Linked DNA regions of Microbulbifer sp. GL-2. The protein of the gene in region 1 interacts with the protein of each later gene in a pairwise test. Links are inferred from orthologs where the notes say so. Each region holds a gene or a part of one and is shown in the gene's direction. Other genes may lie near its edges.

The links.
Region 2: the proteins of ftsZ (region 1) and rlmN interact in binary tests that used the Escherichia coli proteins (3 or more experiments, as listed by UniProt). The link is inferred for Microbulbifer sp. GL-2 from one-to-one orthologs.

The regions. Positions count from the first base shown.
Region 1 is NZ_AP019807.1:2,721,389-2,728,362, forward strand. The notes cover bases 1-2,886. They hold ftsZ (cell division protein FtsZ), read left to right. Parts: upstream 1-767; coding sequence 768-2,006; downstream 2,007-2,886. Other genes in these bases: ftsA (cell division protein FtsA), read left to right, coding at 1-679; lpxC (UDP-3-O-acyl-N-acetylglucosamine deacetylase), read left to right, coding at 2,400-2,886. In the rest of the region: more of lpxC, read left to right, coding at 2,887-3,311; GL2_RS11865 (M23 family metallopeptidase), read left to right, coding at 3,503-4,438; preprotein translocase subunit SecA, read left to right, coding at 4,602-6,974. UniProt on the Escherichia coli protein: Essential cell division protein that forms a contractile ring structure (Z ring) at the future cell division site. The regulation of the ring assembly controls the timing and the location of cell division.
Region 2 is NZ_AP019807.1:399,622-402,850, reverse strand. Bases 334-3,229 are described here. They hold rlmN (23S rRNA (adenine(2503)-C(2))-methyltransferase RlmN), read left to right. Parts: upstream 334-1,170; coding sequence 1,171-2,289; downstream 2,290-3,229. Other genes in these bases: GL2_RS01810 (cytochrome-c peroxidase), read left to right, coding at 2,561-3,229; ndk (nucleoside-diphosphate kinase), read left to right, coding at 679-1,107; iscX (Fe-S cluster assembly protein IscX), read left to right, coding at 334-481. Outside these bases: fdx (ISC system 2Fe-2S type ferredoxin), read left to right, coding at 1-255; more of iscX, read left to right, coding at 287-333.

The DNA.
Region 1 (6,974 bases):
TCTCGAGCAGCTGGCTTCCAGCTATGCCGTACTTACTGAGGATGAAAAAGAGTTGGGCGTTTGCATGGTGGATATTGGTGGTGGTACCACTGATATTGCAGTATTTACCGGTGGTTCGATTCGCCACACTGGGGTGATTCCTATTGCGGGTGATCAGGTCACCAACGATATTGCTATGGCCCTGCGTACGCCGACACCCCATGCGGAAGATTTGAAAATAAAATATGCCTGCGCCCTGGCAAAACTCGCACGGGAAGGTGAAACCATTAAGGTGCCGAGCGTTGGAGACCGGGCACCGAGGGATTTATCCCGGCAGGCACTGGCGGAAGTAGTCGAGCCGCGCTATGACGAACTTTTCACTTTGGTGCAGGCTGAGTTGCGCCGCAGTGGTTTTGAAGACCTTTGCGCAGCGGGTGTGGTTTTAACCGGGGGGTCGTCAAAAATGGAAGGTGCAGTTGAACTGGCTGAAGAAATTTTCCATATGCCGGTAAGACTCGCAATACCACAGGGAATTGCCGGATTGACTGATATTGTGAGCAATCCGATTTACTCCACAGGGGTTGGGTTATTGATGTACGCGATGCAGCAGGAAGAGGCCGCTGAGGGCAGAATACAGCCCACGCGTAACGATAATCCGTGGTGGGATAAAGTAAAGCACTGGTTTCGCGGTAATTTGTAATAGCGTGCAACCAGAATTAGCCGTCCCATAAGGGATTTTTTTTAGGCGTGGCTGTAAAATTCGACATGAGCAAGAAAGGGGAACAGCGATGTTCGAGCTAGTTGATAGCGTACAGGATAAACCTGTCATCAAGGTAATAGGAGTCGGCGGCGGCGGTGGCAATGCTGTAAAGCATATGATTGCCAGTGACGTTGAGGGCGTGGATTTTATTTGCGCAAACACCGACGCTCAGGCGCTGAAGGATATTCAGGCACAAACGATAATGCAGCTGGGTAATACAATTACCCGGGGCTTAGGTGCCGGAGCCAACCCCGATGTTGGCCGTCAGTCAGCACTGGAAGATCGTGATCGTATTGCCGAGGTATTGACCGGAGCGGATATGGTGTTTATCACTGCGGGTATGGGCGGTGGTACCGGTACCGGTGGTGCCCCGATTGTTGCAGAGATTGCCAAAGAGTTGGGAATTCTTACGGTCGCAGTTGTTACCCGTCCATTTAAAATTGAGGGGCGCAAACGCACTGTGGTAGCCGAAGAGGGTATCCTCGAGCTGCGTGACAAAGTTGACTCGTTGATCACTATCCCTAATGACCGCCTGCTTGAAGTGTTGGGCAGTAAGATCACTATGAAGTCTGCCTATAAAGAGGCTGACAACGTGTTGCTGGGTGCAGTGCAGGGAATTGCCGACTTGATGATCCGCCCGGGTATCATGAACGTCGATTTTGCCGATGTGCGCACGGTGATGTCTGAAATGGGCATGGCGATGATGGGGTCCGGTTCGGCTGTTGGTGAGAACCGCTCCCGCGAAGCCGCAGAAAAGGCCGTACGTAGCCCGCTGCTGGATAATGTCAATTTGGCTGGCGCTCGCGGTATCCTGGTAAATATTATTACTGGCAGTGAAGAGGCTGGCTGTCAGGAACTCACCCTGGGTGAATACTCCGAAGTCGGTGAGATTGTTCAGGACATCGCTTCCGATGAAGCTACTGTGGTGATCGGTACCGCGGTAGATGACAAGCTCGGTGACGAGATGCGCGTGACCGTGGTTGCTGCTGGCTTGGGTGAAGGAACTCCTGCGGCGCGCCCGGCAAAAGTGGTAGATAACACTCGTCGTGCTGAAGCCCGAGAGCCTCGTGAAACACGCGATATGCGTGATATGCGTGATATGCGTGAAAGCCATGGCGCTGCGGGGCTTGTATCTCGTGAAACTGCAGATACACGCCCACGGGTGGATGTTGAGCGCCCTAAGCGCCCTGCGCCTGCGCTCAATCCGGCTGACGCTGACATGGAATACCTGGATATTCCAGCATTCCTTCGTCGCCAGGCTGATTAAGCGTCTGTACCACAGAGGCAGTACACCGCTCATGTCCACCCGATTCCAGAATCGGGTGTCGCCTCTGTGGTGCGACCTGTACAGACTTATTCCAGGCCTTAGTGTGAGAAGGTTCTCAAATAGTGGTTCTTCCGAGAGCCCTGGGACCGACAGGTCGATAAAAATAAGATAATTAACAATTTTTTACAGTGCCCGTGGAGCTTGAGATCTTAGAATGCTGTCTTAGCGACTGAGACGTGGCGCTCCAATCTTTGCTTGAGCTATCCTAAAAGGTAGGTGGCGGTGTGTTGAAGTGACCACCCGCTCATAATTGGTATTGGCGTCGCAATTATGCTAATATCGGCGGCTTGCTGCGCTTTATGCGTAGACCACCGACTGGGAAAAGATAGTTTCATGATCAAACAGCGCACGCTTAAAAATGCTATTCGCGCCACTGGCGTAGGTCTGCACACTGGTAAAAAGGTCGTCCTGACCCTTAAACCAGCACCCGTAGACACCGGCATCGTGTTCCGTAGAACCGACTTGGACCCGGTGGTTGAGATTGAGGCCCGTGCGGAGAATGTTGGGGATACCCTGCTTTCCACCACCTTGGTCAAGGGCGATGTACGTATTGCTACCGTTGAGCACCTGCTCTCGGCCATGGCTGGACTTGGTATCGACAATGCGATTGTCGAGCTGTCCGCCCAGGAAGTGCCGATTATGGACGGTAGTGCAGGCCCATTCGTATTCCTGATTCAGTCCGCAGGTATCCAGGAGCAATCTGCAGCGAAGAAATTCCTGCGCATCAAAAAGCCGGTTACAGTTGAAGAGGGCGATAAAGTTGCCAGCTTCCTGCCCTTCGACGGCTTCAAAGTGTCTTTTACTATCGACTTCGATCACCCGGTGTTTCAGGGGCGTAACCTGACCTCCTCTGTGGATTTTTCCAGCACCTCTTTTGTTAAAGAAGTAAGCCGGGCGCGCACTTTCGGTTTTATGCACGAGATTGAATACCTGCGCTCCAAGGGGTTGGTACAGGGTGGATCAGTGGACAATGCCATTGTGATCGACCAGTATCGTATTCTGAACGAGGGTGGGTTACGTTACGAAGACGAATTTGTGAAGCACAAAATTCTCGATGCAATCGGTGACCTCTATCTTCTGGGAACCAGTGTGATCGGTGAGTTCAAGGCCTTTAAATCCGGCCACTCACTGAACAACAAGTCCCTGCGCCACCTGATGACTCAGAAGGATGCCTGGGAAATGGTAACCTTTGAGGGCGAGCAGGAGGCACCTATCTCCTATATCAAACCGATATTGGCAGTTTGATGCTCCCGCAAAAAGCCGGCGTCATATTGCCGGCTTTTTTACGTGCATGATTCACAGAGAAGCCGGCGACAATTCTGGTATCCTTAATTTAATTGGAATTGCCAAATCATTGGTATGAGGTATAGCGCTGAGATAACGTCTCATATCAGTGGCGATCAAAATTACAATATGTCGAACTTCTCCCGCTTGCTATGAAAGTAATCCTGGTCAATGAGCGCGGTGCAACCCGCAGCTTAAATTTTGGCGGCTTGAGTAAGGCGCTGCTGGGGCTGTGCCTGCTCGGTCTCCCTGTCGGTGCATTTTTTCTCGGCGCCAACCTGCCGGTAGCTAAAAGCGACCTGTTCGATGCGCGTACTGCCAAGGCCTGGGAGCGCGCCCTGCGTAAGCAGCAGGAGGAGATTGAGGGAGCCGACCAGGAAGCGCGTGAGCAGCTGGCAGCCCTGACAGTAAAGCTGGCGGAGCTACAGGCCCGCCTCACCCGTCTGGATGCCCTTGGTGAGCGACTCACAGCGGCAGCGAATCTGGATGAGGGCGAGTTCGAGTTCAGCGCTGCCCCCGCTATCGGTGGGCCAGAAGATCCCGGAATTGCCGGTGCCTCAGAACTCCCATACCACCCCCCCGAATTTATTGATGTCATCGGTGATTTGTCACACCAGATTGATGATCGTCAGATGCAGCTCAATACGCTTGAGTCCCTGATGGCAAATCTCAAGCTTGAGGATGAGCAGTTTATCGCCGGGCGCCCGATTACCAAGGGCTGGATGTCCTCCCGCTACGGCTATCGCACCGACCCATTTACCGGGCGTCGCACCTGGCACAAGGGAGTCGATTTCGCCGGAAAAATGGGTTCAGATGTGGTTTCTGTTGCCGCTGGCGTAGTGACCTGGGCTGACGAGCGTCACGGCTATGGTCAGCTGGTGGAGATTAACCATGGCAATGGTTATTCAACACGCTACGGGCATAATAACAACCTCAAGGTTGGCCTTGGTGATGTTGTAAAAAAGGGGCAGGTTATCGCCCAGATGGGTTCCAGTGGCCGCTCAACCGGGCCCCATGTTCACTTCGAAATCTTCAAGAACAATCGCACGGTCGATCCGGCCAGCTACATCCGCCGCACCGGCAGATAACAACTATTCTTCCTTTACGCGTAATTGCCGGCAGCTTGGCATAAGAGTTGCCAGCGGTTGCGCCTTCCTGTTTACTTGCACCCCACGCATAAAGGAGTGTCGGTGCAGCAATCTGCCCAGTATTGGCGCCGACAGCGCACATAAGATAAGTGGTTTCTAGATAATGATTGGCAAACTGATTAAATCGGTCTTTGGTTCAAAAAATGACCGCGAGCTGAAGCGCATGCGACGGGTCGTGGAAAAAGTCAACGCTTTGGAAGAGGATTTCCAAAAGCTGGATGACGCAGCCCTTCGCGCTAAAACAGATGAATTCAAAAAGCGTATAGCGGATGGCGAGACACTGGACCAGCTGCTGCCTGAAGCATTTGCTGCAGTGCGCGAGGCGGGCCGTCGCACCCTGGGCATGCGCCATTTTGATGTCCAGTTGATCGGTGGTATGACGCTGCACGAAGGTCGCATTGCTGAAATGCGTACCGGTGAGGGTAAGACCCTGGTGGCAACTTTGCCAGCCTATCTGAATGCGCTGGAAAGCAAAGGTGTACATATTGTAACGGTGAACGATTACCTCGCTTCCCGTGATGCCAACTGGATGCGCCCCGTTTTTGAATTCCTCGGCCTGAGTGTGGGCGTCATTGTTTCCCAGCAGCACCCTGACGATAAAAAAGCTGCCTATGAGGCCGATATTACCTACGGCACCAATAATGAATTCGGCTTCGATTACCTGCGTGACAATATGGTGTTGCGCAAGGAGGATCGTACCCAGCGCCCACAGAATTTTGCCATCGTGGATGAAGTGGATTCCATCCTGATTGATGAAGCGCGCACACCACTGATTATCTCCGGTGCCGCTGAAGATTCCTCGCACCTCTATATGGCCATGAACAAGCTGATCCCTCAGCTGGAGCGTGCAGAAGAGGGTGGTGAAGGCCACTATACCGTGGACGAGAAATCGCGCCAGGTGGAAATGACCGAGCAGGGGCATTTGCTGATTGAGGAGCTGCTTTCCCGCAGTGGCCTGATGAAGGAAGATGAATCCCTTTATGCACCCGGTAACCTGGGTTTACTGCACCATGTTCACGCCGCTCTTCGTGCGCATGTACTGTTTAACAAGGATGTGGACTATATCGTACAGAATGGCCAGGTGGTGCTGATTGATGAGCATACCGGTCGTACCATGCCGGGACGTCGTTTGTCTGAAGGTCTGCATCAGGCTCTGGAAGCGAAAGAGAATGTACAGATCCAGAGCGAGAGCCAAACTCTGGCTTCCACGACCTTCCAGAACTTATTCCGCTTCTATCCAAAGCTCTCTGGTATGACAGGAACCGCGGATACCGAGGCCTTTGAATTTCAGCAGATTTACGGCCTGGATGTGGTGGTAATCCCCACTAACGTGGATATTCAGCGGGAAGATCTCAACGACCTGGTTTACCTGAGTCAAGAAGAGAAAATGGAAGCAATCATTGAGGATGTGAAGCACTGCCGTGAGAAGCAGGCGCCGATCCTTGTGGGTACTGCTTCAATTGAAACCTCTGAAGAAATGTCGCGCATGCTGCAAAAGGCGGGCATTCAGCATCAGGTTCTAAACGCCAAATACCACGAACGGGAAGCGCAGATTATTGCCCAGGCGGGGCGCCCAGGCGCGGTTACTATCGCCACTAATATGGCCGGTCGCGGTACCGATATTGTGCTGGGTGGTAATTGGGAGGCCGAAGCCGCTGAACTGGCTCAGGAGAAAGGGCGTGAGTTGGCCGAGGCTGAAATCGCCGCAGTAAAAGAGGACTGGCAGAAACGCCACGACCAGGTAATTGGGGCTGGTGGTCTGCATATTATCGGTACCGAGCGCCATGAATCCCGCCGTATCGACAACCAGCTACGTGGTCGCGCAGGGCGCCAGGGTGATCCTGGAATGACCCGCTTCTACCTGTCCCTCGAAGACAACCTGATGCGTATTTTTGCCTCTGATCGGGTGAAAAATTTTATGCAGATGTTGGGTATGGAGCGCGGTGAAGCCATCGAGCACCGCATGGTTTCCAATGCTATCGAGAAAGCGCAGCGTCGCGTTGAAGGTCGCAATTTCGATATCCGTAAGCAGCTGCTGGAATACGATGATGTGGCCAACGACCAGCGCCAGGTAATTTACAGCCAGCGCAATGAACTGCTGGAAGCAGACAAGATCAGCGATACTATTAGCGCTATTCGCGAAGATGTGGTCAACGAAGTGATTTCTGCTTCTGTGCCACCGCAGAGCGTGGAAGAGCAGTGGGATATCCCAGCGCTGGAGAAGCAGCTTTCTGGCGAATTGGGTATCGAGTTGCCGGTACAGCAATGGCTGGATGAAGATCGCACGCTACACGAAGAGAGCCTGCGTGAGAAGCTAGTTACCGCGGCCCAGGAAGCCTATGCAACCAAGGTGGCACGTATCAGCGAATCCTCTGGTGATGAAAACCTGATGCCTACGGTTGAGCGCCAGATTATGTTGCAGGTATTGGACCAGTTGTGGAAAGAGCATCTCTCCAGCATGGATCACCTGAGAGCA
Region 2 (3,229 bases), 2.3 Mb from region 1 along the record:
GATGCAGCGCTGGCCAACGATATTGAAATCGAGCACGCCTGCGAGAAAGCTTGTGCTTGTACCACATGTCACGTGATCGTGCGCGAAGGTTTTTACTCTCTGGAGGAGCCCGATGAGCTGGAAGAGGACCTGTTGGACAAGGCCTGGGGGCTGGAGCCCGAGTCGCGTCTGTCCTGCCAGGCGATTGTTGATGATGAGGACCTGGTGGTGGAGATTCCCAAGTACACCATCAACCAAGTTTCAGAAAAACACTGACCAGCACGGGTATTAAAAAGGAAGCCAAATCATGAAGTGGACTGACATTCACGATATCGCCATTGAGCTCTGTGATACTCACGAAGATGTAGACCCACTCACGGTTAACTTTGTCGACCTGCGCAACTGGGTGATGGCGCTGCCGGATTTCGATGACGATCCCAGTCGCTGTGGTGAGAAAGTTCTGGAGGCCATCCAAGCCGCGTGGATCGAGGAGCGCGATTAGTTGACGGGGTTTGCCGGGTATTGGTATTGGAGTACAAAAGTCGATCAATACCCCGTATAATCCGCCGGCCGCGAAATGCGGTGATCAAAAATTAAGTACCCCCGGCGGGTATGAAAGGAATATCACGGAAGAGCAACTGAGCAGGTTGCTCTTTCTGTATGTAAGTTCAGTTACAAAAATTCAATTTGGAGATAACCATGGCCCTGGAGCGTACCCTTTCCATCATCAAGCCAGACGCAGTAGCTAAAAACGTAATCGGCGAAATTGAGAGCCGTTTTGAGAAGGCTGGTCTGAGCATTGTTGCCATGAAAATGCTGCACCTGTCCCGCGAAAAAGCCGAAGGCTTCTACGCTGAGCACAAAGAGCGTCCTTTCTTCAAAGACCTGGTTGATTTTATGACTTCCGGTCCGGTTGTTGTGCAGGCTCTGGAAGGTGAAAACGCAATCCTCGCCAACCGCGAGCTGATGGGCGCTACCAACCCGAAAGAAGCCGCTGCCGGCACTATTCGCGCTGACTTCGCTGACAGCATCGATGCCAACGCAGTACACGGTTCCGACTCTGCAGAGTCCGCTGCCCGTGAAGTAAGCTACTTCTTCGCTGACGACGAAATCTGCCCGCGCGCTTAATTGGCGCGTTGCAATCGCACCGGTCCGTCCAGACCGGTGCAGCTTTTCCCCGAGGTGAAATGAATGACCACAGAAAAAACCAACCTGCTCGGCCTTTCTGTAGAAAAGCTGGCCGCCTTTTTTGAATCATTGGGCGAGAAGCGCTTTCGCGCTGTTCAGGTTTTAAAGTGGATTCATCAAAATGGGGTAGATGATTTTGCTGAGATGACTAATGTCAGCAAGGCCCTTCGCCAGAAACTGGCGGATGTGGCTGAAATCTGTGCGCCGGAAGTGCTTGAGCAATGGGACTCTGCCGACGGTACACGCAAGTGGCTGATTAAAGTATCCGGTGGCAATGCCATCGAAACGGTTTATATCCCCGACGGTGATCGCGGCACCTTGTGTGTCTCCTCTCAGGTGGGTTGTTCCCTGGATTGCAGTTTCTGCGCGACCGGAAAGCAAGGATTTAACCGCGATTTAACCGCAGCTGAAATAATTGGACAGGTTTGGATTGCATGTAAGTCTTTTGGTCAACTGGATCCGAAAGGACCGCGCAAGGTGACCAACGTGGTTATGATGGGCATGGGTGAGCCATTGCTCAATTTCGATAATGTTGTCGATGCCATGAACCTGATGATGGAAGATAACGCCTACGGTATCTCCAAGCGCCGTGTAACCCTATCTACCTCTGGCGTAGTGCCGGCCCTGGATCGCCTTGCCGATGTCACTGATGTAAGTCTGGCGATTTCCCTGCATGCGCCCAACGATGCGTTGCGCAATGAACTGGTGCCGATCAATAAAAAATACCCGATCGCCATGCTGTTGGATTCTGCCAAGCGCTATATAGATCGTATGCCGGATACCCATCGTAAGATGACCATCGAATATACGCTGATGCGCGAGGTCAATGATCGTCCTGAGCACGCGGAGCAACTGGCGGAGCTGTTACGCGATGTGCCAGTAAAAATTAACCTGATTCCCTTCAATCCTTTTGAGCTTTCCGATTATCAGCGCGTGAGTAATAACGCTTTACGACGCTTCCAGCAGATCTTGCTCGACAAAGGTTATACAGTAACGGTGAGAACCACTCGCGGTGATGATATTGATGCAGCTTGTGGCCAGCTGGCTGGCAGTGTAAATGATCGCACGCGCCGCTCAGAGCGCTATCGTAACGCCGAACGCCCTGTCCGTATTGTTGGCTAACAGCCATATCCACTCAGGGCCGGCTTGCTGATGAATAGCAAAAGTCCGCACCGGCCCCTGTAGCTTCTACCGATCTTACTGGTTCTTAATTGCAGTATCGGTAGGAGAAATTACTTTCATTTTTTCTATGTCTTTCTACACAGCAATGGCTTTTGTGTCTTGCTGATATCGCGCCTATTCAATTTATTTTTATTGGTGTCAACCAAATCACGTGACTCTGCGTTAACAGTCCAGAAGTTTTAAAAATGAATGGAAGTGGCTGCTATAACTTATGAATGCTCAGAAACTGGATTTAAGTGCGATTCCCAGAGTCTTGTCACGACTCTTTTTCCTATCTCTCTTTTTAGTATTGCTAGGTTGTGGTTCTGGGTCGTCCGGTAGTGACGATAATTCAGTGGAGGATGCTGTTGGGGGTGTTGGGGGCTCTGGATCGGATGGCGATACAGAAACTGGCAGTGGAGATGACTCTGATGCTGATGGAGAAACAGATCCTGATAGCGGAGAGGGTAATGCTCCTCAGGAATTGATAGGGAATGCGTTCTCGGGGACCAGTATTGGGCTTTCGTGGGAGGGGGCAGGGGAAATTTATTTTATCTATCGTGATAATACAAAAATTGCAGAGACCTCCAATAATTTCTTTGTGGATCAGGGGCTGTCAGTAAACACTGAATATACTTACTCGGTCACAACGAGCCCAGTGGATGATGTAGTTGAGACGACCAGTGTGGCTGCTAAAACCCTGGTGAATAATACTAACTCAGGTCTCGACAATGGTGCTGAAACCATCATCGTCAATGATCGTATTGCTAACTTTTCTGAGTGTAACAATGCCCGTAGTGTAGTCGACTTGTTGGATGAAGATCTGGATAGCTGTCTTCAGGCGATGCTGGAACTCAATAAGATGGCTGTACACTTGGAAGATATGCGGGCATTTGCTGCT